DNA from 3 places in the Mesorhizobium sp. USDA 4132 genome. Region 1 is predicted to be linked to each of the others. Evidence: riboswitches for the same ligand, from Rfam matches in the RefSeq annotation. Region 1 holds a riboswitch; each other region holds the start of a gene.

Region 1 (15,958 bases):
GATCAAGGACATAGCGACCACCCCGCAGCGGGTCGAAAAACTCTGGGAGGCCTGTGCCCTGCCAGACTACCGACGAATTGCGCCGGCGCAGCACGCCGACCTTATTTCGACTCTTTTTTCCGATCTTGTGCGCTTCGGGACGGTGAACGAAGAATTCATGGCGGAACAGGTCCGCCGCGCCGACCGCACCGATGGTGAAATCGACACATTGTCGGCCCGCATAGCGCAGATCCGGACCTGGACCTACGTCTCTAATCGCCCTGGTTGGCTTGCCGATCCGACACACTGGCAAGAAAAGACACGGGAAATAGAGGATAGGTTATCGGACGCGCTACATGAAAGGTTGACGAAACGCTTTGTTGATCGCAGGACATCTGTGCTCATGAAGCGCCTGAGAGAGAATGCGATGCTGGAAGCTGAAATCAGTGTGAATGGCGATGTCTTTGTAGAGGGACATCACGTCGGGCAATTGGCCGGTTTCCGGTTCACGCCCGTTTCGGGAACCGAGGGGCCCGACGCCAAGGCGGTGCAAGGTGCCGCCCAGAAAGCGCTGGCGCTCGAATTCGAGGCGCGGGCGGCAAGGCTTTATGCATCGGGCAATAACGACCTGGCGGTCGGATCCGATGGTTTCGTGCGCTGGCTCGGCGAGCCTATCGCCCGTCTTGCGGCGAGCGACCATGTCATGCGTCCGCGCGTCATCCTGCTTGCCGACGAGCAGCTGACCGGTCATGCCCGCGAACATGTGCTCGCCCGTCTCGAGCGTTTCGTCAATCATCACATCGCGACGGTTTTGAAGCCGCTCGACGATCTGTCGCGTGCCGAAGACCTTCAGGGCCTCGCCAAGGGGCTCGCCTTCCAGCTCGTCGAAAACCTCGGCGTGCTGTTCAGGCGCGACGTGGCCGACGACGTGAAGTCGCTCGATCAGGATGCGCGCGCTTCGATGCGTCGCTATGGCATCCGTTTCGGCGCCTATCACGTGTTCATGCCCCTGCTTCTGAAGCCGGCACCGGCCGAGCTCATCACGCTGCTCTGGGCGCTGGGGAACGACGGTCTCGACAAGCCCGGCTATGGCGATCTCATTCCGGCTCTGGCCGCGGGGCGCACGTCGGTCGTCGCCGATCCGACATTCGAGAGGATGTTCTACAAACTCGCGGGTTTCCGTTTCCTCGGCAAGCGCGCCGTGCGTATCGACATTCTGGAGCGCCTTGCCGATCTCATCCGTCCGCTCCTGCAGTGGAAACCTGGCTCGACGCCGCGTCCGGAAGGCGCATATGACGGGCGCCGCTTCACGGCCACGACCGCCATGCTCTCCATTCTCGGCGCTACGCCGGACGATATGGAAGAAATCCTCAAGGGTCTCGGGTATCGGGCCGACGCCGTGAAGGCGGAAGAGGCACAGGCATTTCTCGCAGGCCACGATGCAAGTTCCGTGAACGCCGCGGCTGCTCCGGCTTCGGCAGGAGATGCACCGGAAGTCTCCGAAACAGATGACGCCGATGCGAGTGACGCTCCGGTCGAGACTGCAACGGAAGCCGCTGCGGCAGAAAATGCGACGGAAACAGCTCCCATCGAGGCCTTGGCCGAGGCTGCGCCGGCTGAGACGGCTACTGCAGAACCGGTTGCTTCGGAAGAAGCTCCCGCGGAGCAGGCTCCGGCTGGCGACGTGACCGACGAGACAAAGTCTGCCGAGGCTGGAGAGCCGAAGCCGGTCCTGTTGTGGCGCCCGGGCGGCGGCCGTGAAAACAACCAGCGTGGCGGACGTCCGCAATACGGCGATCGTCGTGGTCACGGCGGCCAACGCAATAACGCCCCTGGCGAGGCAGGTCAGCCGGCCCAGGGTCGTCGTGATGACCGTCGCGACAACGGCGGCGAGCGGCGTGAGGCACGTCCGAACGGCGAACGCAGCGGAGGTGACCGCAGGGACGGCGGCAAGCCGAACCGCGACAACAATCGCCGGCCGGACAACAATAACAACAGCAGCAATAACAATAACCGCGGGGGCGATCGCCCGAACCGTGGGGAGCGCCACGAAGGCGGTCCTCGCCCGGACCGCAACGACCGCGGCAAAGGGCCGCAGCCGGCTCGCTTCGAGGCAAAGCCGCCACGCAAGGAAAAGCCGCTCGATCCGGATTCGCCCTTTGCAAAGCTTGCAGCTCTCAAGGAGCAGATGAAGAAGTAAGGCCCATGACGGAAAAACAGCCACAATCCGGTTCGCGCCAGCGCATCGACAAGTGGCTGTTTTTTGCCCGCATGGCGAAGTCCCGGTCGATCGCCCAGGATCTCATCCGCTCCAACCACGTGCGGGTGAACGGCGATCTGGTGTCCCAGCCGAGCTCCCAGGTGAAGCCGGGTGACCGCATCGATCTCAAGCTTGAGCGTCGCGATCTCGTGCTGGTGGTGAAGACCGGCGGGGAGAGGCGAGGGCCTTTCGAGGAGGCTCGGCTGCTCTATGAAGATCTCAGTCCTCCTCCCGAAGAGACCAAAAGGCTGACCCTGTTCGAACAGGCGCAGCGCGCGCAGGGAAGCGGGCGGCCGACCAAGAAGGAGCGCCGGGAGACCGATCGGCTGTTTCCGGGGATCGACGCGGACCTAGATTAGAAAAAACGACCCGCCACGTTTGGGTTTTCAGCACGGATATCCTTGCTAAGCAAAGCCAAAGGCTTTACCTGACTGTCGAAAAGCCGGATCGCCTACCTCCTGTCATTTTCGCAGTTGGGTTTTCGCCTCTCCCGGCTTTCCGGTGTGCCGGCGCTCCTCATCCGTCGACGTGCCGCTGATCCGCGATGGTTCCTGGAGTGCCGCATGACGTATGTCGTGACCGACAATTGTATCCGCTGCAAATATACCGACTGCGTCGAGGTCTGCCCGGTCGACTGTTTTTATGAAGGTGAAAACTTCCTCGTCATCCATCCCGACGAGTGCATCGACTGCGGCGTCTGCGAACCGGAATGTCCTGCCGAGGCGATCAAGCCGGATACGGAACCGGGTCTCGACAAATGGCTCAAGATCAATACCGAATTCGCTCAGATGTGGCCCAACATCACGGTCAAGCGCGACGCGCTGCCCGAGGCCAAAGAGATGGATGGGGTCGCCAACAAATACGAGCAGTATTTCTCAGCCGAACCCGGCAAGGGCGATTGAGATTTGCCGTGACGGCATGGCTCGGAGCCGTTTCGAATCGCTTTGCCTTTTTGTTGGGCAGAGCGTGGATAAAGCGCTCTGTGCACGTGCAAAAGCAAATTATTGATTTCCGCACTTTTTTGTGGTAGACAACAAGAACTGTTCCACAAGGCGGCACGTGTGTGCCCAAAAAACATCACGAAAGCAACAGGCCACCCAAAGCGCGGTTTCCGTGACATTGCAACGCTTGAATGTTGTCGGTCGCAGTTCGCGAAAGGGTGTTTTTTCGCTCGCGTTGGTCGGACCAGTATGGAGTGACCCGACGGTTTCCCCCGTCTCATCCGGGCCTGACAGACCCGGTTCCCCCGACCCGACAACGGGTGAGTAACAGGGAGTTTGTGAAACGAATGACGACTCAGCAGAAAAAGACTTCTCCCGCACGCCAGGGCTTCAAGACTGGTGAATCGATTGTATACCCCGCTCATGGCGTAGGCACTATCTCTGCGATTGAAGAGCAGGAAGTTGCCGGCATGAAGCTCGAGCTTTTCGTAATCGATTTCGAAAAGGACAAGATGCGCCTCAAGGTGCCGGTCGCGAAGGCCGTCAGCATCGGCATGCGCAAGCTGTCCGAAACGGATTTTGTCGAACGCGCTCTCAAGGTTGTTCAAGGCAAGGCCCGCGTGAAGCGCACCATGTGGTCGCGCCGCGCCCAGGAATATGATGCCAAGATCAATTCCGGCGATCTGATTTCGATCGCGGAAGTGGTTCGCGACCTTTATCGCGCCGAAAACCAGCCGGAACAATCCTATTCCGAGCGCCAGCTTTACGAAGCTGCCCTCGACCGCATGGCTCGTGAAATCGCTGCCGTGAACAAGATGTCCGAAACTGAAGCCGTCCGCCTTATCGAGGTCAATCTCGCCAAGGGCCCCAAGCGCGGCAAGAACGTCGAGGAAGATGAGGCGCAGGAAGAAGCGGCCTGATCATCCCACCGATAATTCTCTCAAAAACCCGGCCTTCGAGCCGGGTTTTTTATTGGAACTTTTTGCCTGCCTCCGCGTTAACCCGCCGGAACGGCGAACTGATGTGCGTCGGTTTGCGTTCGGACAGCTAAGTGCGGGGCGGAAGATCGGTCTATCGAGCCGATGTGAATCCCGGCAGAACTCAAGACGAGGGGAGCAAAGGCGGCAGGAATATCACCCATCATCGTTCGGGCTTGTCGCGTGCACGGTGTTTTCGGTTTGTGCCTCGCTGTCTTTGTCGGATCAGACCGTTCACGGAGAACACCATGACAGCCATGTCCGCAGACCGCACGATGATCAAGATAGCAATGTCCGCTCCATATCTCGCCCGGGAGGAGGAGCGCGATCTGGCGGTCCGCTGGAAGGACGATCAGGACCAGGATGCCCGAAACCAGATTGCCCTTGCGCATATGCGTCTGGTTATCGCCATGGCTTCGAAGTTTCGTGGCTTCGGTTTGCCGATGAGCGACCTCGTACAGGAAGGCTATGTAGGGCTGCTCGAAGCGGCGGCAAGGTTTGAACCGGCTCGCGATGTGCGTTTTTCCACTTATGCCAGCTGGTGGATCCGCGCTTCGATGCAGGATTATATTCTTCGGAACTGGTCGATCGTGCGGGGCGGCACCAGTTCGGCGCAGAAAGCGCTGTTCTTCAATCTCCGCCGGCTGCGCGCCAAGCTCGCCCGCGGCGATTCCAATCTCACTGCCCGTGCCATTCACGAAGAGATCGCAGTGGCGCTCGGCGTCAGCGTCGCCGATGTCCAGACCATGGATGCCCGGCTTTCCGGCAATGATTCTTCGCTGCAGGCGCCGTCGATCGCCGGCGATGCGGATAGCGGCGAACGGCTCGATATGCTTGCCAGCGCCGAGCCGCTGCCGGACGAACAGGTCTCCGGGATGATCGACGGCGAGCGCCGCCTGAAATGGCTGCAGGGCGCGCTCACCAAGCTCAACGACAGGGAGAAGAAAATTATCCGCGCTCGGCGTCTGACCGACGATGGCGCGACGCTCGAAGCGTTAGGGGCGGAGCTCGGTATCTCCAAGGAACGCGTGCGGCAGATCGAAAGCCGGGCGATCGAAAAACTCAAGTCGGCGCTGGTTTCAGCCAATCCACAGATGGCTGCGGCCGCCTGCTAAGGCGACCTCTCACCCTTATTCCGCGATGATCTTGAACTTCTGGCCGGGCGAGATCGTCGCGCCGACCGGCAATGCATTGATCAGCTTGAAAAGATCGAGCTTGCGATCCGTGCCCATCATGCGGGCCGAAAGCGAAGCGACGGTATCGTCCTTGGTCGCTGTGACGATCCGTATCCTCAGCGGCTTCAATGCTGCTATTTCCTGAGGTGTCATTTTGCGGAAGGTCGAGCGCAACGTTTCGGCGGCCGTCGCGAGTGCCGGGCTTCCTTTCGGTACTGCCGTCAGGAAACGGAAAATCTGTGTGTCGACGCGGATAACGGTCACGTCGAAATCCCAGCGTTCGGCGGAAGCCCGCGCGGTCGCCGCGGGCATGCCATTCACCTGGATCTCGCGCACCGTTTCCGGCTGCAGGCCGGCGACCCAGCCGCTCGTCAGATAATTCGACAGGTTATCGTTATCGCCGGCGGCGACGCCGTCGAAACGGATCGCCGTCTCGCCAGGGCCGGTCGCGAGCACCGCTTCCACCTTGTTGTCGATACGGAAATCCGGCGGCACGTCGAAACGGATGCCAAGGTTACCGTGCATAAAAGTCTGGCCGCGGACATAACCTTCCTGCGGGCTGTCGCCGTAGAGCAGGCCATCGATGCCGGCGATGTAATAATCGCGGCCCTTGTCGCCGACTGTGCCTTCCTGGCCGAAGTTACGGGCATGGCGGCGGGCAAGATCGACCCGCTGGGCGGAGTTCGGATGGCTCGACAGGAAATCGAGGCTCTGGTCGTTGTCCGGGTCGACCGCAGAATAGCGGGCATAGGCCGCCATCGAATCCAGGAAACGCGCTGCGGCATAGGGGTCGTAACCGGCTTCGCCGAGCATCCGCACGCCGATCACGTCGGCCTGCAGTTCCTGCTGGCGCGAGAAGGCTGCGAGCCTGAGCTTGCCGCGGGCCAGCGCCTGTTTCCCGGCAAGATCGCTGGAGAGGACTTCGGCGACGACGCGGCTCGCAATCACTTCCGCCTCTTCGCGGCGCTGGCGTTCGATGCCATGGTTTGCAGTGACGTGGCCCATCTCATGGGAAAGCACGGCTGCGACTTCCGATGCATCATTGGCAAGCGCCAGAAGGCCGCGCGTCACGTAGAGATAACCGCCCGGCAGCGCGAAAGCGTTGATCGCCGGCGAATTCAGGATGGTGATGCGGAAGGACTGGTTGGGGTTTTCCGAAACTGCCGTCAGCGCGCCGGCAATGCGGGCGACCAGCCGCTCGGTCTTGGCGTCGCGATATTCGCCGCCGTAGCTTGCGACGATACGCGGATGCTCGCGCGCCCCCATCTGAGCCCGCGGATCGTTCTTCTGTACCTCGTCGACGATCTGTGGCGAGTCGGAGGGAGAGACATTCGGAGTATAGGCCTGATCGAAGAGCGACTGGCAGCCGGAAAGGACCGCACCGCTGAACAGCAGGGCGCCCACGGTCCGCCAACCGGGCAGCGCACGGACAATCGTCCAGACAGCCGGGATCGCCGTGTCGCGCCTCATCGTCCTCGTCTTCCGCACCATCATTCCCAAGGTCCGCCATCCAGCTTGGCTGAGGTCCTCTCGATCCAAGCTGGCTCCTTCTCTATGTCGCTTAGCGATTTTCGCGTCGAATGCACAGATGCTCTTATTGAAATATGCCTTGCTGGTGCGTTTGCAATGAAAATCCCCGCTGCCTTTCCGCGATGCCATCGTGGCACGTCCAAATTGTGGCGAGTTCTATAACGGTCCGGCAGCGCTCGTCGCCAAACGTGATCACGAAAATAGTGACTTGCAAATTGCAAGTTACATGTGCCACAAGGCTGCGTCTCGCCGGGGAAGAAACCCATGAAACGAACAGGTCCTATCGATACCGGTTGCCCGGTGTTGCGCAGTCTCAAACATGTCGGCGAGGTCTGGAGCTTCCTGATCCTGCGCGATGCACTGGCAGGTGCAACACGTTTCGACGAATTCCAGCGCAACCTCGATATTGCCCCGAACATCCTGACCAGCCGGCTGAAGTCGTTCGTCGAATCCGGGCTGATGGAACGGCGGCGCTATTCCGAACGACCGCCGCGGGACGAATACCACCTCACGCAGCGCGGCCGCGACTTCAAGCCCGTGGTGCAGGCGCTGCTTGTCTTCGGAAACCAGCATTTCGCGCCGGAGGGCGAAAGCGTGGTGATCGTCAACAGGGAGACCGGCGAGCAGGCCGAACCGGTGATGATCGACCGCCGCAGCGGCCGGCCGCTGAGCGATCCGGTCTTCACCAGCGTGGCCGGCCCGGCGGCGAGCGAACGTATCCGCCGCCGTTATCCATCCGTGAACCAGTTATTGCCACATAGAGAGGCTGATCGATGAGTGCCGTGACCACCGAAGCCGTCGAGGCGGCGCCTACCTTCGACGACGCCACCGCGGCGCCGATCAATCCGCGGACCCGGCAGCTGCTGCAGGATCCGATCCTGCCGATGCTGATCCGGCTCGCATGGCCGAATATCCTGATCATGCTCGCCCAGGCCTCGACCGGTCTCATCGAAACCTGGTGGGTTTCGCATATGGGCACCGCGGCGCTGGCGGGCATGGCCCTCGTCTTTCCGGCCGTGATGCTGATGCAGATGATGTCTGCCGGCGGTTTCGGCGGGGCGATCTCGTCTGCCATCGCCCGTGCGCTCGGCAGCGGCCGGCGCGGGGATGCCGACCTGCTTGCCTGGCATGCCGTCGTCGTCAATGTCGCGCTCGGACTGCTGTTTTCGGCGATCATGCTCGCCTATGGCCGGCCGATCTACCGGGCGCTCGGCGGCGAGGGGCCGGAACTCGAGGCGGCCCTCATCTATTCCAACGTGGTATTCGGCGGCATGATCTTCGTCTGGCTGATGAACGGCCTGGCGAGCGTGGTGCGCGGCACGGGCAATATGCTGTTCCCGGCGCTGGTTACCTGTGTCGGTGCCGCACTCCTCGTGCCCGTATCGCCGCTTCTCATTTTCGGCTTCGGTCCGTTCCAGGGGCTCGGCATCGCCGGCGGCGGTCTGGCCCTGGTGCTCTACAGTTTCGGCAGCACCGCGGTGCTTGCCTGGTACATCCTCTCCGGCCGCAATCTCGTGCGCTTCGGCGTCGGTTCGCTCCGCTGGACGATGTTCCGGGATATCGTCCGCCTCGGCGCTGCCGCGGCGATCAATTCCGTTCTCACCAATGTGACCATCGGCATTGCCACGGCTCTGGTCGCGACCAAGGCGGGTGTTTCGGCTGTGGCTGGTTTCGGTACCGGCGCGAGGCTCGAATATCTGCTGATCCCGGTAATCTTCGGCATCGGTGCGCCGATGGTGGCGCTGGTCGGCACCAACATGGGCGCCGGCCAGAAAGACCGGGCGATGCGCATCGCGTTCACCGGTGCTGCGATCGCTTTCGTCATCACCGAGGTGATCGGCCTGATCGCCGCGATCTTCCCGGTCGCGTGGATTTCGCTGTTCAGCGAGGAGCATGGAGCGATCGATGCGGGCGTTGCCTATTTGCAGATCGTCGGGCCGGTTTATGGTTTCTTCGGCGGCGGGTTGGCGCTCTATTTTGCCTCTCAAGGCGCGGGCCAGCTACTCTGGCCGCTTGCCTGCGGTTTTCTGAGACTCGCCATTGCAGGTCTCGGGGGCTGGCTGGCGCTGGAATTTACCGGATCGCTCAACGGTTTGTTCTTCGCGCTGGCAGTTGGTCTGGTCGCCTATGGCGGGATCCTGTTCCTCGCCATCCGCTCCGGTGTCTGGTTCCGCGGAAAGGCTGCCTGATCAGCCGGAAAGAAATTCGGCGAGTGCGGGAATATCGCGCCGGGCGAGGAATTCCTCGACCGGCGCCTGCAGCAGGATTTGGCCGTGGTCGATGAAGATCGCATGGTCGGCCAACCGGCCAACTTCATCCGGATCGTGGGTTACGACCAGCACCGTATTGCCCGTCTCGCGATGCAGGTCGATGAGCAGGCTGGCCATCGAAAGCCTGAGCCCGGGATCGAGGGCCGCGAACGGCTCATCCATCAGCAGAACCGGCTTTTTACGCACCAGAGCCCGGGCGAACGCGGCACGCTGCCTTTCGCCGCCGGAAAGCGTCCCCGGCATCCGTTTCTCAAAACCGCTCAGGCCCACGCGTTCCAGCGCCTGCGATATCGCGGCCCGGTCACTGCCGGAAAGCTTCAGCGACGGGCTGATGCCGAGGCCGATATTGGTGGCGAGGTTCAGATGGGCGAAGAGGTTATTATCCTGAAAGACCAGCGATAAGGGACGCTCGGAGGGATGTTTCTCCGTCACGTCCTCGCCGGCGATCAGGATACGGCCGCGATCGGGCGTCTCGAAGCCGGCAACGAGGTTGAGGAAGGTCGATTTGCCGGAGCCGGACGGGCCGGTAATCGCCGTCACGGCGCCGGCCGGCAAAGCGCAGTCGAAGCGGAATTCCTTGGTGCCGAGCTTCAGTTCAACCTTATCCAGCGCGATGCCGTCAGTCATGGCTCGTTTCCTTGCGGCCAGCCGTGCCGATCATCGTCAGCGTCAGGCAGATGATGCCGAGGATGAGCGCCAGTCCGTCCGCGTCATTGGTTCGATAGCTGGATAGCCGGCTATAGACAAGCCAGGGGAGGGTGGTGAGCTCGCTGGAGCCGAACAGCGCCACCGCGCCGAGATCGCCCAGCGACAGCGCCATGGCGAAGGACAGCGCCGTCAGCAGCGGCCTTGCCAGAACCGGCAGGTCGATCCTCCATGCCCGTGAAAAGCCGGAAAGGCCGAGGCTTGCCGACAGCCTGCCTGTCCGCTTGCGATGGGTTTCGACGGCCGGGGCCAAAACGCGCATCACGAAGGGAAGCGCCATCAGCATGTTGATGATCGCCACCAGCGCCGGGGCGAAGCGCGCCACATCGCCGAACGGGCGCAGCATCAGGAACCAGCCGGTACCGAGCACGACCGGCGGAACGAGCAGCACCAGCGAGGACATCCCACCCAAGGACAGGGAAAACGCCCTGGCCGTTCCGGCGGGCCTCTTCATGTCGGCTATTGCCCCGCGTCCGGCAATGATAGCCAGGGAGGTCAGGACGGCAAGCAGGCCTGCGGAAAGCGCGATCGTGAAACTGGTCCAGGCGGCGCGCAGGAAGGCGGGGCTAGTGGCGAGGCTCCAGAGATTGGCCTGGGCGCCGGCACCGACGATCGAGGCAAGCGGCAGGAGCAGGAATATCGTTGCAAGCAGGATAGACAGCACATCCCAAAGCCGTGCGGGCAAGGTCCGGCCATCGAACCGGCGTGTCGCCCGGCCGGCCGTGATGCCAGCGTCGTCAGGGGCTGGAAACAGCGAAATCCCAATCAGGACCAGCGCCGTCATGCCGATCTGCAGCAGCGACAGCGCTATGGCGCGGGGCGGATCGAAATCGAAACGCAGCGACTGGTAGATCGCCACTTCGAGCGTGGTCGCGGCCGGCCCGCCGCCGAGCACCAGGACGAGCGTGAAGCTCGTGGCGCAGAGCATGAAGATCAGGCCGGCAATGCCGGGGATGACGCGCCACGCCGCCGGCCACTCGATGAAACGGAAAACGGAGAAGGGTTTCATCCCGAGGCTGGAGGAGAGCAGCCAGTATTCCGCCGGCAGGCGCTCCAGCGCGGCAAGCAGCAGTCTCGCGGCGAGCGGCAGGTTGAAGAACACATGTGCGAGCAATATGCCGGAAAGCCCGTAAATGCTGACCGGATGTTCTAAGCCGAGTTTCAATAGCAGGCTGTTCATCACCCCTTGCCGGCCCCAGATGCCGATCAGGCCGAGCGCGCCGATCAGCACCGGCAGGCCCATCGGCAATGCCATGAGCCGGATGACCCATACACGGCCCGGAAAGCGCGGCCGGCGTGCAAGCGCGAGTGCGACGGGAAGGGCGAAGACGACCGACAGCAGTGTCGAAAGAACCGCCTGCAGAAGGGTGAAACGCAGGATCCGCCAGGTATAGGCGGTGAACAGCCGGCTTTGGGTGTTGCCGGTGTCCCAGGAGAGAAGGGCGGCAACCGCGATGCCGACGAAGAGGGCGATGCCGGCGATGCTCAGCAGCCCCCAACCTATCCCGCGTCTTCGCTCGGCCCTCGTCAGCATGGGATCAGTTCAGGCTCATGGCGGTCAGCCATTCGTCGATCCAGGCCTGCCGGTTCTTGGCCACCTCGTCCGACCCCATCAGGAAAGTTTTCGTCGGCTGCACCAGTTTGTTGAATGCGTCCGGGAGCGGCTGCGAGGTCTTGGCGGCTGGCATCATCCAGTTGGTGGTCGGGATGATGTCCTGGAAGGCCGGCGAAACCATGAATTTCAGGAACTGTTTCGCCAGATCCTTTTCCTTCGCCCCCTTCAACATACCGGCGACTTCGATCTGGATGTAATGGCCTTCGGAGAAGGAGGCAGCCTGGTAGCGGTCCGTCTTCTCCTCGATCACGTGATAGGCTGGCGAAGTCGTGTAGGAAAACACCATCGGCACTTCGCCCTTGGTGAACAGGCCATAGGCCTCCGACCAGCCTGGCGTAACGGTCAACACGCGTTTCCTGAGCTTGGCCCAGGCCTCCGGCGCCTGGTCGCCATAGACCGATTTCACCCAGAGGAGCAGGCCGAGGCCGGGTGTCGACGTGCGCGGGTCCTCGATGGCGATCTTCTGCGCCGGATCGCCGTCTACCAACTCCTTGAGGCTTCTCGGCGGGTTCTTCATCGCCTGGGTATCGTAGACAACGGCGAAATGGCCGTAGTCGTAGGGGATGAAGGTGTCGTCGCTGTAATTGCCGGGGACCTTGGCCGCGGCGGCGTCGAGCCCGTGCGGCTCGAACAGACCGGTCGCCTTCGCCTCGGAGATCAGGTTGGTATCGAGGCCGAGCACGATATCGGCGTCGGTGCCTTTGCCTTCCAGTTTCAGGCGGGTCAGAAGCGCCACACCGTCGGCGACGCCGACGAAATTGAGCTTGCAGGCGCAGGTCTTCTCGAAGGTTTCCTTGACCTTGGGCCCTGGACCCCAATCAGAGATGAAGCTCTCATAGGTGTAGACGGTCAGCGTCTTTTGCTGCGCTTCGGCCGGCGCGGAAAGGGAAAGGGCGGCAGCGGCCGCGAATATCGAAAGAATGGTGCTGCGCATCAGCGTCTCCTCGTTTGGTGACAAAGGGGAATAGGCGCTGATGAAGAGCCGTCTAATCCCTCCGCCGGTGTTAACCGGATCAGGTTCCGCGGGTTGGCCAGAGGCCTCTCAGCCGCACCAAAACGTGCGGCACCCCGTTAGAGCAGGATCAGATTTAGCGGCGAGGCGAATGGCTGGCAAGAGGCGGTCTGCGGCCGGCTCAAGGCGCATTCGGCGGGAGCAACATGGCTCGGTGATTCATTGCTCAGTGGTTTTGCGGAAACACTTTCAGTTCACGCGGGACGATGGCCATGCCGCCGAGCCGATTGGCAACGGCGTAGTCGATCGTCTTCTCAACTACGTCAGGCATAACCGGTTTGGTGAGGACGCCGAGCGAGCCTTTGACACCGTCCTCCACATCCTCCGGATTACCGGTCATGAAGACGACGGTGATGCCATATTGCTCGGCAAGCTCCCGGCCGATCTCCGGGCCAGTCCGGCCGTCCGAAAGATTGACATCGACCAGGGCGATATCGGCATAGGCGGCGAGCGCCAGGGCGTGTTTGCGGGCATTGGCAAAACCAGCGACTTTCAGGCCCATGGCTTCGATCGTCTCGGCAACATCGAGCGCGATCAGAAACTCGTCTTCGACAATCATAACTCTTTGATTCATCGCCTCAGTGGCCAGCCGACGACGCGTAACATTTGTCAGCATTGGATGTCCCCATTCGGTTGATCGGTTCCGGGCAGGCCGATCCGTCCCCGGGACATTTCGACCAATGTTCACACCCAGAACGCCCCGCGACATCATATGTTCCGCTCCGCGACAAATATTTTTTCAGCTAACTATTTGTTAAGCTTAACAAATCGCAAATTAGCCTTCAATTTCCTCACGCAGCATTTCGAGTTCCAGCCATTCTTCTTCCATTTTGCTGATGCTTTGGCGCAGCTTTTCCATCTCCGCGGCCAGTTTGTTGAAGGCCGCGGGATCCTTGGTGAAGAGGTTGGGGTCGGCCATCTTCTTCTCGCGGGCGACGATCTCGGCTTCGGCTTTCGCCATTTCCTTAGGCAGGTTCTCGAGCGCGAATTTCTGCTTGAAGGAAAGTTTGCCTTTGCCCTTGGACGTGCCGGAAACCGAAGCCGCGGTATCGGTTTTTGCCCTGTCAGCTTTTTCCGTGCGGCGCCTTTCCTCCAACGCACCCTTCCGCTGCGCCAGCATATCCGTGTAGCCGCCGGCATATTCGATCCAGCGGCCGTCCGGTGCGTCCGGATTGGCGGGGGCGATGGTTGAGGTCACGGTGCGGTCGAGGAAGTCGCGGTCGTGGCTGACGAGGATGACGGTGCCGGAATAGCCGGCGACGATTTCCTGCAGCAGGTCCAGCGTCTCGATGTCGAGGTCGTTGGTCGGTTCGTCCAGTATCAGTAGGTTGGAAGGCCGCGCCATGATGCGGGCGAGCATCAGCCGGGCGCGCTCGCCGCCCGACAGGTTCTTGATCGGCGTCCTGATCTGCTCCGGCTGGAACAGGAAGTCCTTCATGTAACCTGCGACATGCCGCTGCTCGCCGTTGACAAGCAGCGTCTCGCCGCGTCCGTCCGTCAGATAGTGGGACAGCGTGTCCTCGGGGTTCAGATCCTCGCGCTTCTGGTCGAGCGTGGCGATTTCGAGGTTGGTGCCGAGTTTGACGGTGCCGGTGTCAGGCGCCAGCTGGCCGGTCAGCATCTTCAGCAGCGTGGTCTTGCCGGCGCCGTTCGGGCCGACGAGACCGATGCAGTCGCCGCGATGCACGCGGATCGAGAACGGCGCGACGATGATCCGCTCGTCGTAGCTCTTGGTGATGTTTTCGGCCTCGATGACCAGCTTGCCGGATTCGCGGCCCTCGCTGACGCTCGCCTGCACCGTGCCCTGCGGCCCCTTGTGGCCACGGTAATTGCCGCGCATCGTCTGCAATTCGCCGAGGCGGCGCATGTTGCGCTTGCGGCGGGCGGTGACGCCGTAGCGCAGCCAGTGCTCCTCGCGCTCGATTGCCTTGCCGAGCTTGTGCTGCTCCAGCTCTTCCGCCTCCAACACCTCGTCGCGCCAGGCTTCGAATTCGCCGAAACCGCGGTTGAGGCGTCGTGATGTACCGCGATCGAGCCAGACGGTGGCATTCGAGACTTTTTCGAGGAAGCGCCTATCGTGCGAGATCACCACGAGCGCGCTTCTCGTCTTGCGCAACTCGTCTTCCAGCCATTCGATGGTCGGCAGGTCGAGATGGTTGGTCGGCTCGTCGAGCATCAGGATGTCCGGCTCGGGCGCCATGACCCGGGCAAGTGCTGCGCGTCGGGATTCTCCGCCGGAGAGCGTGTTCGGGTGTTCCTGGCCGGTGAGGCCCAGATGTTCGAGCAGGTAGGTGACGCGATAGGGATCGTCGCCCGGGCCGAGGCCCGCTTCGGCATAGGCCTGCACCGTCGAATAATCGGCGAAATCCGGCGCCTGTTCGAGATAACGGATGGTCGAGGAGGGATGGCGGAACACCTCGCCCGACTGGGGCTCGACCATGCCTGCGGCGATCTTCATCAGCGTCGATTTGCCGGAACCGTTGCGGCCGACAAGGCAGATGCGGTCGCCCGGCTCTACCTGCATGCCGGCGCCGGCGAGAAGCGGCGCGCCGCCGAAGCTCAGGAAAATATCGTCAAGTTTCAGAATTGGGGGCGCCAACAGTCAGGCTCCTGTAAAGTCGTGGGGGCGGGCAAGGATCATCGCCCTGCCTTTCCTCAAATGGAATTCCACCCGGCCTTCTGCAACGTTCGAGACGGTGCGCGAGGAGCCGAAGGGGAGTGAGAAGTTGTCGAGCGGATAACGTGCGCCGATGATATCGAGCCCTTCAAGGTCGGAAAAACCGATGACCGAAAACAGCGAACCCTTCGGCAGATCCAGTGTCCTTGTGCCCGGCAGCAGCGGCACGGCCTCCTCGTCACCCGACGTCAGCAGGATGTCGAGGTCGCGTTCGGCCAGGCTCATGGCGTGAAAGAGATGCTGAAGCGCGTGGTCGCTGCGCTCGCCGCCGAGCGCGCCGGCCAAGATCAGCCTTGTCGCGCCGCGTTCGATGGCTTCGGCCGTCGCGATCTCGCCGTCCGTCTCGTTCTTGGCCGGCGGAAAGGCCTGCCGCGCGACCTGCGGGAACTGCGCGATCAGCGCGGCATCCGAGGAATCGAAATCGCCGACCCAGAGTTCAGGCTTCACGCCGAGTGCTGACGCATGGCGCATGCCGCTATCGGCCGCAATGAAGCGGCTGCCGGCGATCGTCTCCCGCAGGCGATCGGTGACGCGCAAGTTGCCGCCGAGCAGAATGGTGAAGGTCGAATGGGTCATGCGCATTGCCCATAGCGCAAAGCCGGTGGAAAGGGAAAGCTGTTGCACCGCCTCGGGCGAGCTTTTAGTTTGCGGCGCGTTCACCGATCAGGATCACGAGATGCAGTTTCAGGGTACAGCGGACTATATTGCCGACAAGGATCTGATGGTGGCGGTCAACGCCGCGATCCGGCTCGAACGTCCGCTGCTGGTGAAAGGCGAGCCCGGCACCGGCAAGACAGAGCTTGCGCGGCAGGTGGCC
Region 2 (4,755 bases), 190 kb from region 1:
ATCGCCGTCGCGAAAGGGCTGGTTCCCGCCTGTCCATCCGTGAACCGCTTTACCGCATCGAGCAGGGCTGCCGGCATGCCACACCTCCGAGGTTTCAAGGCCAAACATAGGCCTGCGAGCAGGATCAGGCAAGAAGTGGGAAAGTTCCGGCATTCAGGCGCGTGGCCGAGGGGAGTAGTTTCCGGTCATCCAATCCAGACAAGGAACCTCCATCATGACGCATCAAACATCTCAGAAATCGGCAGCCAAGCTCGCCATCGTGACCGGCGGCAGCCGCGGTCTCGGCCGCAACACTGTGCTCAGCCTTGCAAAGCGCGGTATCGACGTGATCTTCACCTACAACTCCAATCAGGCAGAAGCAGCAGCCACGACCGCAGCGGCGGGCGAACTGGGACGCAGGGCGATCGCCCTGCAGCTCGATGTCGGCGATGTCGCGTCGTTCGACGCGTTCGTCGGCCGGGTGCAGGAAGCCCTGGCCGGGATCGGCGCTGAAAAATTCGATTTCCTCGTCAACAATGCCGGCACGTCGCATCATGGCGATTTCGAAAAGACCACCGAAGCGGAGCTGGACGAGCTCTTCAATGTTCACTTCAAGGGCGTCTTCTTTCTAACCCAGAAGCTATTGCCGCTGATCCGCGACGGTGGCCGGATCGTCAACTTCTCCACCGGGCTTACCCGCATCACCGTTCCGGGCAGCGGCGCCTATGCGGCGATGAAGGGGGCGGTCGAAGTGCTGACCCGGTATCTGGCCAAGGAGCTTGGCGCCCGCGGCATTGCCGTCAATACGGTGGCGCCCGGCGCGATCATGACCGATTTCAGCGGCGGCATGGTGCGCGACAACCCGGAGATCAACAGGCGCGTCGCCGAGATGACCGCACTTGGCCGTGCCGGCGAGCCGGATGATATTGGCCCGATGGTCGCCTCGCTGCTGTCCGAGGACAACCGCTGGGTCAATGCCCAGCGCATCGAGGTGTCGGGGGGCATGGCGCTCTGACGTTCGAGCGACCCCTGCCGGCTGCGACCGGCAGGGGTCGTGAAGTTGATCATCCCTTCTCGACCGGCATATAAAGGTCACCGCCATCTCGATATTTCGCAGCCATGGCTTCCAGACCCTCTTTCTGCGCTTCGGCGCGGATATCGTGGGAAATCCGCATCGAACAGAATTTCGGGCCGCACATGGAGCAGAAATGCGCCACCTTGTGCGCCTCCTTGGGCAACGTCTCGTCATGCATCGAACGGGCCGTTTCCGGATCGAGCGAGAGGTTGAACTGGTCCTCCCAGCGGAACTCGAAGCGGGCGCGCGACAGCGCGTCGTCACGCACCTGGGCGGCCGGATGGCCTTTGGCAAGATCGGCGGCATGCGCGGCGATCTTGTAGGTGATGACGCCCACCTTGACGTCGTTGCGGTCCGGCAGGCCGAGATGTTCCTTGGGCGTCACGTAGCAGAGCATGGCGGTGCCGAACCAGCCGATCATCGCAGCCCCGATGCCGGACGTGATGTGGTCGTAACCCGGCGCAATATCGGTGGTCAGCGGCCCGAGCGTATAGAATGGCGCCTCGCCGCAGACCGCGAGCTGCTTGTCCATGTTCGCCTTGATCTTGTGCATCGGCACATGGCCGGGGCCTTCGATCATCACCTGGCAATCCTTCGCCCAGGCGATCTTCGTCAGCTCGCCGAGCGTTTCCAGTTCCGCAAACTGCGCCGCGTCGTTGGCATCGGCGATCGAACCCGGGCGAAGACCGTCGCCGAGCGAGAACGAGACGTCGTAGGCGCGGGCGATGTCGCAGATTTCCTCAAAGTGCTCGTAGAGGAAACTCTCCTTGTGGTGATGCAGGCACCATTTGGCCATGATCGAGCCGCCACGGGAAACGATGCCGGTGACGCGATTGACGGTGAGCGGAATATAGGCGAGCCGCACGCCCGCGTGGATGGTGAAATAGTCGACGCCCTGTTCCGCCTGTTCGATCAGCGTATCGCGATAGACCTCCCAGGTCAGGTCCTCGGCAATGCCGTTCACCTTTTCGAGCGCCTGGTAGAGCGGCACCGTGCCGATCGGAACAGGTGAATTGCGGATGATCCAGTCGCGGATATTGTGGATGTTGCGGCCGGTCGACAGATCCATGACCGTATCGGCGCCCCAGCGGATCGCCCAGACCATCTTCTCGACCTCCTCCGCCATGGACGAGGTGACGGCCGAATTGCCGATATTGGCATTGATCTTCACCAGGAAATTCCGACCGATGATCATCGGTTCGGATTCGGGGTGGTTGATGTTGGCGGGAATGATCGCCCGGCCTTCCGCGACTTCGCGGCGAACGAATTCCGGCGTCACGAAATCCGGCACATGGGCGCCGAAACTTTCGCCGTCGCGGACGAGCGGTTCCCTGGCCGCCTGCCGGCCGAGGTTTTCGCGGATGGCGACGAATTCCATCTCCGGCGTGATGATGCCGGCCCGCGCATAGGCAAGCTGGGTGACGGCCCTGCCAGCCTTGGCCTTGAAAGGCTGGTTGCGGACCGGGAATTCCGGCGTCAGCCGGTCGCCGGAGACGAAGCCATTGTCCTCCGGCCTGACGATCCGGCCCTCATAGGCCTCGACATCGCCACGGGCCGAAATCCAGTCTTCGCGCAGGCGCGGCAGGCCGGCATCGATGCTGATCGCGGCACCTTCGACGGTATAGGGGCCGGAGGAATCGTAGACGGTCACCGGAGGTTCGCCGGAGGTCGGATGCAATGCGATCTGCCGCATCGGCACGCGGATGTCCGGATGGATCGTTCCCGCTTTCAGGACTTTCGTGGAGGCGGGAAGCGGGCCGGTGGTGACGACCGGGGTGAGCTTGGTGGTCGCAATATTCATGGTTCGAGGCTCCAAGGTTTGACGTTTGGAGACCCAGTTCCAGAGTTGGAATGATGGAAGAACACGTTGGAATCCGAAGGACGGTTTCCCGCCCTCGCTGCCGCAGCGCTCGCACCGTCCCTACGCCAGTATGAACTGGATCAGGTTCAACGGGTCACTGCGCCTCGGGCGGCCAAACCGGCCCGACCAGCAGTATCTCAGCCCCTTGACGGGACCCCCCTGGTGAATGCGGCCATCAGAAACCTGCCGATCGCGCATGTCAAGCCGGTCCCTGCCTGCGTCGATAGGTCGAGTTTTAACGAATCCCGCAGCTCCAAATTGATGACGTTTATTACCGGAATCTTATGCTATCTTGCGCGATAACGTCCCTAGCGATGAGCGCAGAATTCGAACGATCGGGAGATGTCGAGATGAACGAGACCATTCGCGGATTGCTGACACGGGTGGGCGGCCTTCCGGTCGCCGTGACGGAGCTGGAAGACGCTGCCGATCTTTATGCAGCCGGGCTTTCCTCCTTCGCATCGGTGCAGCTGATGCTGGGCCTGGAAGAGGCCTTCGACATCGAATTCCCGGATAGCCTTTTGAACCGCAAGTCCTTCGCCAGCATCGCGGCGATCGAGCAGACGGTTTCCCACATCTTGAAAGCCTCCGAGGCCGCCTGAGATGAACCTTCCCGTCTTTGCCGCCGACATGAGCCTCAGCGCCCGCGCTCACCGCGTGGCGGCCGTGGCGGCTGAATTCGCCGAACGCGTCGACCATGACGGCCGCTTCCCCCGCGAAGCGGTCGATGCAATGAAGGCCGAGCGCCTCATCGGCATCCAGATCCCGGTCGCATTCGGCGGCGAGGGTGCTTCCATCACCGAGATTGCCGAGGTCTGCGCCATCCTGGGACAGTCCTGTGCCTCGAGCGCCATGGTTTTCGCCATGCACCAGATCAAGGTTTCGAGCCTCGTGGTGCACGGGGCCGACAGCGCCTGGCACATGGATTTCATGCGCGAGCTCGCCGACCGCCAGCTTCTCGTCGCCTCCGCGACGACCGAGGCCGGCATCGGCGGCAATATGCGCAACTCGATCTGCGCCATCGAGGTCGACGGCGACACCTGCCGGCTGACCAAGGACGCGACGGTGATTTCCTATGGCGCCCACGCCGATGTCATCATGATCACCTCGCGCTCGAACGAGAAGGCCGCCCCGACCGACCAGGTCATGACCGTCTTCAAACAGGGCCAATATACCCTACAGAAGACCGTCGACTGGGATACGCTCGGCATGCGCGGCACCTGCTCCGACGGCTTCCTCTTCAATGGCGAAGCACCTTCGGTCCAGATTTTCCCGAAACCGTTCGCCGAAATCGCGGCGCAGTCGATGCTCGCTACCTCGCATCTCCTCTGGAGTGCTGTCTGGTACGGCATTGCCGCCGACGCGGTCCTGCGCGCCCAGGCTTTCGTGCGCGCCGCGGCCCGCAAGGCGGGCGGCACCCAGCCGCCCGGCGCGCTGAGGCTCGCCGAAGCGTCGAACCTGCTGCAGCTGCTCAAGGGCAATATCCTGTCGGGCCTCAAGACCTACGCGGATGCGAAACACGATCCCGACAAACTGTCGTCCATGGCCTTTTCGATCGCCATGAACAATATCAAGCTCGCCTCTTCCGAGACGATCCTGACCATCATCAACCAGACGATGATCATCTGCGGCATCATGGGCTACAAGAACGGTACGCCCTATAGTCTCGGACGGCATCTTCGCGACGCGCACTCCGCCCAGCTGATGATTTCCAACGACCGCATTCTCGGCAATACGTCGACCATGCTGCTCGTTCAAAAACCGGACACCAGCCTGCTCGGCTGACGCCCCATCACTTCAGATGTAATCGTTTAAAGAATGAGGTGAATCCATGGATCTG
Region 3 (4,755 bases), on a different contig from region 1:
GTGCGTCTGCCCTCGAACCAGTGGATGCCGGTGGCGTCCGCCAGCACATCCGGGCTGTCTTCGCTCTCCAGATGACCGCCCTTCACCAGGACTGCCTTGGGCCCGATCTTCAGCAGCCGCTCAGCCTGGGCCGCCATCTCTTCGCGGGTCGTGGCGACCGTCTCGCCGAGCAGCGCCGCGGCTTCGGGCAGGTTGGGGGTGACGACGGTGGCGAGCGGCATCAGCTTGTAGGTGACGGCATCCACCGCATCGAGCGCCAGCAGCGGCGAACCGCCCTTGGCGATCATCACCGGATCGAGCACGATCGGCACGGTATCGCGATAAGGGTGCAGCACGTCGGCAACCGCCTCGGCGATCTCGGCATTGGCGATCATGCCGATCTTCACCGCATCGACGCGCACGTCGAGAAAGATGGTGCGGATCTGGTTTGCGACGAAGGCGGCGGGCACCGCATGCACGCCGGTGACCCCTTGGGTATTCTGGGCGGTCAGCGCGGTCAGCGCCGCCATGCCATAGGTGCCGCGGGCCGCAAAGGTTTTCAGATCCGCCTGGATGCCGGCGCCGCCGGAAGGGTCCGAACCGGCGATCGACAGGACGTTTTTGATGCTCATGCGCGTGCCCTTTCGATTTCCGCGGCAATTCGGCGGGCGGCGGCTTCCGGATCGGGCTGGCCGCAGATGGCGGACACGACCGCGAGGCCCTTTGCGCCGGCGGCGAGTGCCGGGCCGGCATGTTGCGCCTTGACGCCGCCGATCGCGACTGCCGGAACCGGCGCCATGGTGACGATGCGCGCAAGCCCGTCGAAACCGATCGGTTGTTTATGGTCGGGCTTCGTATTGGTCGCAAACACCGGACCGATGCCGACATAATCGACGATCGACGAATCCACTCGCCGCGCCAGGTCCTCGGTCTCGACCGAAAGGCCGAGGATCATGCCATGGCCGGCACGCTGCCGCGCTATCACTGCCGCCATGTCGCTCTGGCCGACATGCAGGCCTTCGGCGCCGATCGCGATTGCTGCCTCCACGTCGTCGTTGATGATCAGGGGCACGCCGGTTCCGGAAAGTACCGCCTTCAGCGCCCGGCCGGTTTCGATCATTTTTGCCGTGTCCGCCTGCTTGTCGCGCAGCTGGACCATGGTGGTGCCGCCGGCGACGGCAAGCCTTGCCGTCTCGACCATGCCGATCTCGCGGCAGAGATCGGGATCGAGGACGAGGTAGACGGAAAGGTCGAAGGTTTTGGTCATGCTGCGACGACCCTTGCCTGGGCATCGAGCGTCTCGCCGGTCAGCGCCGCGAGGCGGTCGAGGAAGATCGGCGAGAAGAAGCCGGGACCGGAGGCGGTGAAGGCCGCTTCCTCGCCCGCGACCGCGAACATCGCGAGTGCGGCGACCGTCGCCTCGAAGGGATCGTCCGTGCTTGCCGCAAAGGCGCCGACCAGGCAGGTGAGCGAGCAGCCGAGCGCGGTCACCCGCGGCATCAGGGCGGAGCCGCCGAGGATGCGGACCGAACGCCGGCCGTCGGTGACGAAATCCACCTCGCCGGTAACAGCCACCACGCAGGCCTGCTGCCGGGCGATGGCGATGGCCGAGCTTTCGGCTGCCGCGACGCTGTCGCCGCTGTCGACGCCATGGCCGCTCGACTGGCTGCCGGCCAGCGCGATGATTTCCGAGGCGTTGCCGCGAATGACCGTGGGCCTCAGTTCCATCAGCTCGGCGAGTGCGGCGCGGCGATAGGCGGTGGCGTAATGGGCGACGGGGTCGAGCACCCATGGCTTGCCGGCGTTTGTGGCGGAGGCGGCCGCGGCCTTCATGCCGGCCAGGAAGTCCGGCGACAGGGTGCCGATATTGACCGTCAGGGCCGCAGCGATGCGGGCGAACTCGCCGGCTTCTTCCTTGGTATGCACCATGGCGGGCGAGGCGCCGGCCGCCAGCATCACATTGGCGGCGATATTCATCGCCACGAAATTGGTGATGTTCTGGACGAGCGGGTTTTTCGCTCGCATTGCCGTCAGCAGCTGGCCGGGGGTCTCTGCAAGGGTCCCAAGGGGCATTGTCGTCTGCATGTCTGCCTCGTTCGGCGGGGCAGGCGCAGGGCGCAATGTTGAACGCCCGGACGACTCCCTCCGCCAGCATGATCTGGTTCAGGTTCTAAGGGTGCTTCTCAGCCCGGTTTTGCCGGACGCCCCTGTCTTCACCATGGCTTACAGCAAAGATAATGCGCTTCGCCAGTGATTTTTTCTGATTTTGGGCCTTGCAGCTCTAGTCGCTAGAGGTTGTAGAGACGGGGCTCGATCCAATGGGAATGAGACGATGAGCACCACCACGCAGGCACGATACAAGGTTGGCGGCATGGATTGCGCCAGCTGCGCGACGAAGATCGACACCGCGGTTCGCCGCATGCCGGGCGTCGAGGACGTGTCCGTTTCGGTTGCGTCGGGCACGATGACGGTGAAGCACGACGGGTCCGGCGATCTCGGCGCGATCGAGAAGAAGGTCGTGGGGCTTGGGTATTCGCTCAGGGCGCTGGGTCAGAAGGCCGGTGAGGATGCGCGGCGGCGCGGTGTCGAGGGCTTACCCCCCTCTGCCCTGCCGGGCATCTCCCCCTCAAGGGGGGAGATCGGCCAGCCGCACGACCACCATCACGCCCACGACGGCGGGCACGATCATTCCCACCACGACCGCGGCACGACGGAAATCGAAGGCCTGCACGGCCATGATCACGGGCCGATGGATGGGCCGTGGTGGAAATCCGCCAAGGGCCGCCTGACCATCCTGGTCGGCATTGCGTTGGCGGTGGCTTACGGGATCGGCCATCTCCTCCCGGCCTATGACACCTATATCTTCACCGCCGCAATGCTGATCGGCCTCGTGCCGATCGCCCGCCGCGCCATTATGGCAGCACTCGCTGGCACGCCGTTTTCGATCGAGATGCTGATGACGATCGCCGCCGTCGGCGCCGTTGTCATCAATGCGTCGGAAGAGGCCGCCGCCGTGGTTTTCCTCTTCCTCATCGGCGAATTGCTGGAAGGGGTCGCGGCCGGCAAGGCGCGCCAAAGCATCCAGAGTCTGACGGCGCTGGTGCCGAAAAACGCGCTGCTCGAAGAAAACGGCCAGACCCGCGAAGTACCGGCCGATCGCCTTGCCGTCGGCGCGATCATCCTCGTGCGTCCCGGCGACCGCATTTCGGCGGACGGCGTCATCATCGCCGGCGAGAGCGCGATCGACGAAGCGCCGGTGACGGGCGAAAGCACGCCGGTTGCCAAGGGCATCGACGACGCGGTTTTTGCCGGCACGATCAACGGCGATGCCGCCTTGCGGATTCGCGTCACCGCGGCTGCCGAGGACAACACCATCGCCCGCGTCGTGCGGCTGGTCGAGGAGGCGCAGGAGAGCAAGGCCCCGACCGAGCGCTTCATCGACCGGTTCTCGCGGTATTACACGCCGGGCGTCGTGGTGGTTGCGGCTCTGGTCGCCATCCTGCCGCCGCTTATGGCCGGTGCGTCCTGGAGCGAGTGGGTCTACAAGGGCCTGGCGATCCTGTTGATCGGCTGCCCCTGCGCGCTGGTCATCTCGACGCCTGCCGCAATTGCCGCATCGCTCTCGTCAGGCGCCCGCCGCGGCCTGCTGATGAAGGGTGGCGCGGTGCTGGAGACGCTCGGCAAGATCACAGCCGTCGCGCTCGACAAGACCGGCACGCTGACGGCCGGCAGGCCCCAGGTGACCGATGTAATCGCCTTCGGCCGCAATGCGGAAGACGTGCTGCGCTTTGCCGCCGCGCTCGAAACGGGCTCCAGCCATCCGCTCGCCGTCGCTATCCTTGCCAAGGCTGCCGATGATGAGGTCGAGATTCCGACCGCGACGGATGCCAGGGCGCTCGGCGGCAAGGGTGTCACGGCGACGGTCGAAGGCCAGGAGGTGTTTTTCGGTTCGCCCAAGGCAGCGGCCGAGCGGGTCTCGCTGCCGATGGCGCATTCCCGCCGGATCACCGGCCTCAACGACGAGGGCAAGACCGTCTCGGTGCTGATCGTCGGCGGGGTCCTGGCCGGTGCCATCGCCATGCGCGACGAACCGCGTCCCGACGCTAGGGCCGGTCTGAAGGCGCTGACCGATGCCGGCATCAGGACCGTGATGCTGACCGGCGACAATGCCCGCACCGCGACCGCGATCGGCAAGGATCTCGGCATCGAGGTGCGTGCCGAGCTGATGCCGGAAGACAAGAGCCGCATCGTCGGCGAGCTGAAAAGCGAGGGTTACGTGGTCGGCAAGGTTGGCGACGGCATCAACGACGCCCCGGCACTCGCTGCCGCCGATGTCGGCATCGCGATGGGCGGCGGCACCGACGTGGCACTGGAAACCGCCGATGCCGCAACGCTGCACGGCCGGGTCGGCGACATCGCCGCGATGATCGCGCTGTCGAAGCGGACGATGCGCAACATCTACCAGAACATCTCGATCGCGCTCGGCCTGAAGGCGGTCTTCCTGGTGACGACCATCCTTGGCATCACCGGATTGTGGCCAGCGATCCTCGCGGACACCGGGGCGACGGTGCTGGTGACGATCAATGCGTTGCGGCTGCTGCGGGTGAGGAGCTAGGCACCAGCCCGCGGGAGATTGCGCAAGACATTGTCGTGTTGCAAGATAGGGCAGCGTAAAAGGATAGGCTGACATGCGCACCAACAAATCCATCACCCTGACACTCGGTAAACAGCAGCAAGTTCTCGATGCCATGGTGGAATCGGGGGAGTATGACTCCG

The links. A riboswitch is a leader RNA that binds a small molecule or an ion and turns the genes downstream of it on or off. The one in region 1 is predicted to bind thiamine pyrophosphate.
Region 2: another riboswitch for thiamine pyrophosphate. It lies ahead of thiC (phosphomethylpyrimidine synthase ThiC); the one in region 1 lies ahead of thiB (thiamine ABC transporter substrate binding subunit).
Region 3: another riboswitch for thiamine pyrophosphate. It lies ahead of thiM (hydroxyethylthiazole kinase); the one in region 1 lies ahead of thiB (thiamine ABC transporter substrate binding subunit).

The regions. Positions count from the first base shown of each region.
Region 1 covers NZ_JBWCCP010000001.1:4,221,839-4,237,796, reverse strand. The annotation lists gene ACZ9IU_RS21180 (helicase-related protein) at 1-2,179, shown strand, start outside; gene ACZ9IU_RS21175 (RNA-binding S4 domain-containing protein) at 2,185-2,598, shown strand; gene fdxA (ferredoxin FdxA) at 2,803-3,141, shown strand; gene ACZ9IU_RS21165 (CarD family transcriptional regulator) at 3,528-4,100, shown strand; gene ACZ9IU_RS21160 (RNA polymerase factor sigma-32) at 4,406-5,272, shown strand; gene ACZ9IU_RS21155 (M48 family metalloprotease) at 5,288-6,802, opposite strand; gene ACZ9IU_RS21150 (winged helix-turn-helix transcriptional regulator) at 7,127-7,639, shown strand; gene ACZ9IU_RS21145 (MATE family efflux transporter) at 7,636-9,051, shown strand; gene ACZ9IU_RS21140 (thiamine ABC transporter ATP-binding protein) at 9,052-9,759, opposite strand; gene thiP (thiamine/thiamine pyrophosphate ABC transporter permease ThiP) at 9,752-11,371, opposite strand; gene thiB (thiamine ABC transporter substrate binding subunit) at 11,376-12,386, opposite strand; TPP riboswitch at 12,426-12,533, opposite strand; gene ACZ9IU_RS21125 (response regulator) at 12,631-13,080, opposite strand; gene ACZ9IU_RS21120 (ABC-F family ATP-binding cassette domain-containing protein) at 13,240-15,063, opposite strand; gene ACZ9IU_RS21115 (thiamine diphosphokinase) at 15,067-15,723, opposite strand; gene ACZ9IU_RS21110 (AAA family ATPase) at 15,818-15,958, shown strand, end outside.
Region 2 covers NZ_JBWCCP010000001.1:4,412,507-4,417,261, forward strand. The annotation lists gene ACZ9IU_RS21890 (AraC family transcriptional regulator) at 1-77, opposite strand, end outside; gene ACZ9IU_RS21895 (SDR family NAD(P)-dependent oxidoreductase) at 215-994, shown strand; gene thiC (phosphomethylpyrimidine synthase ThiC) at 1,044-2,855, opposite strand; TPP riboswitch at 2,955-3,086, opposite strand; gene ACZ9IU_RS21905 (acyl carrier protein) at 3,266-3,517, shown strand; gene ACZ9IU_RS21910 (acyl-CoA dehydrogenase family protein) at 3,519-4,700, shown strand; gene ACZ9IU_RS21915 (amino acid--[acyl-carrier-protein] ligase) at 4,747-4,755, shown strand, end outside.
Region 3 covers NZ_JBWCCP010000002.1:17,200-21,954, reverse strand. The annotation lists gene thiD (bifunctional hydroxymethylpyrimidine kinase/phosphomethylpyrimidine kinase) at 1-611, opposite strand, end outside; gene thiE (thiamine phosphate synthase) at 608-1,246, opposite strand; gene thiM (hydroxyethylthiazole kinase) at 1,243-2,064, opposite strand; TPP riboswitch at 2,103-2,198, opposite strand; gene ACZ9IU_RS22840 (heavy metal translocating P-type ATPase) at 2,312-4,594, shown strand; gene ACZ9IU_RS22835 (ribbon-helix-helix domain-containing protein) at 4,668-4,755, shown strand, end outside.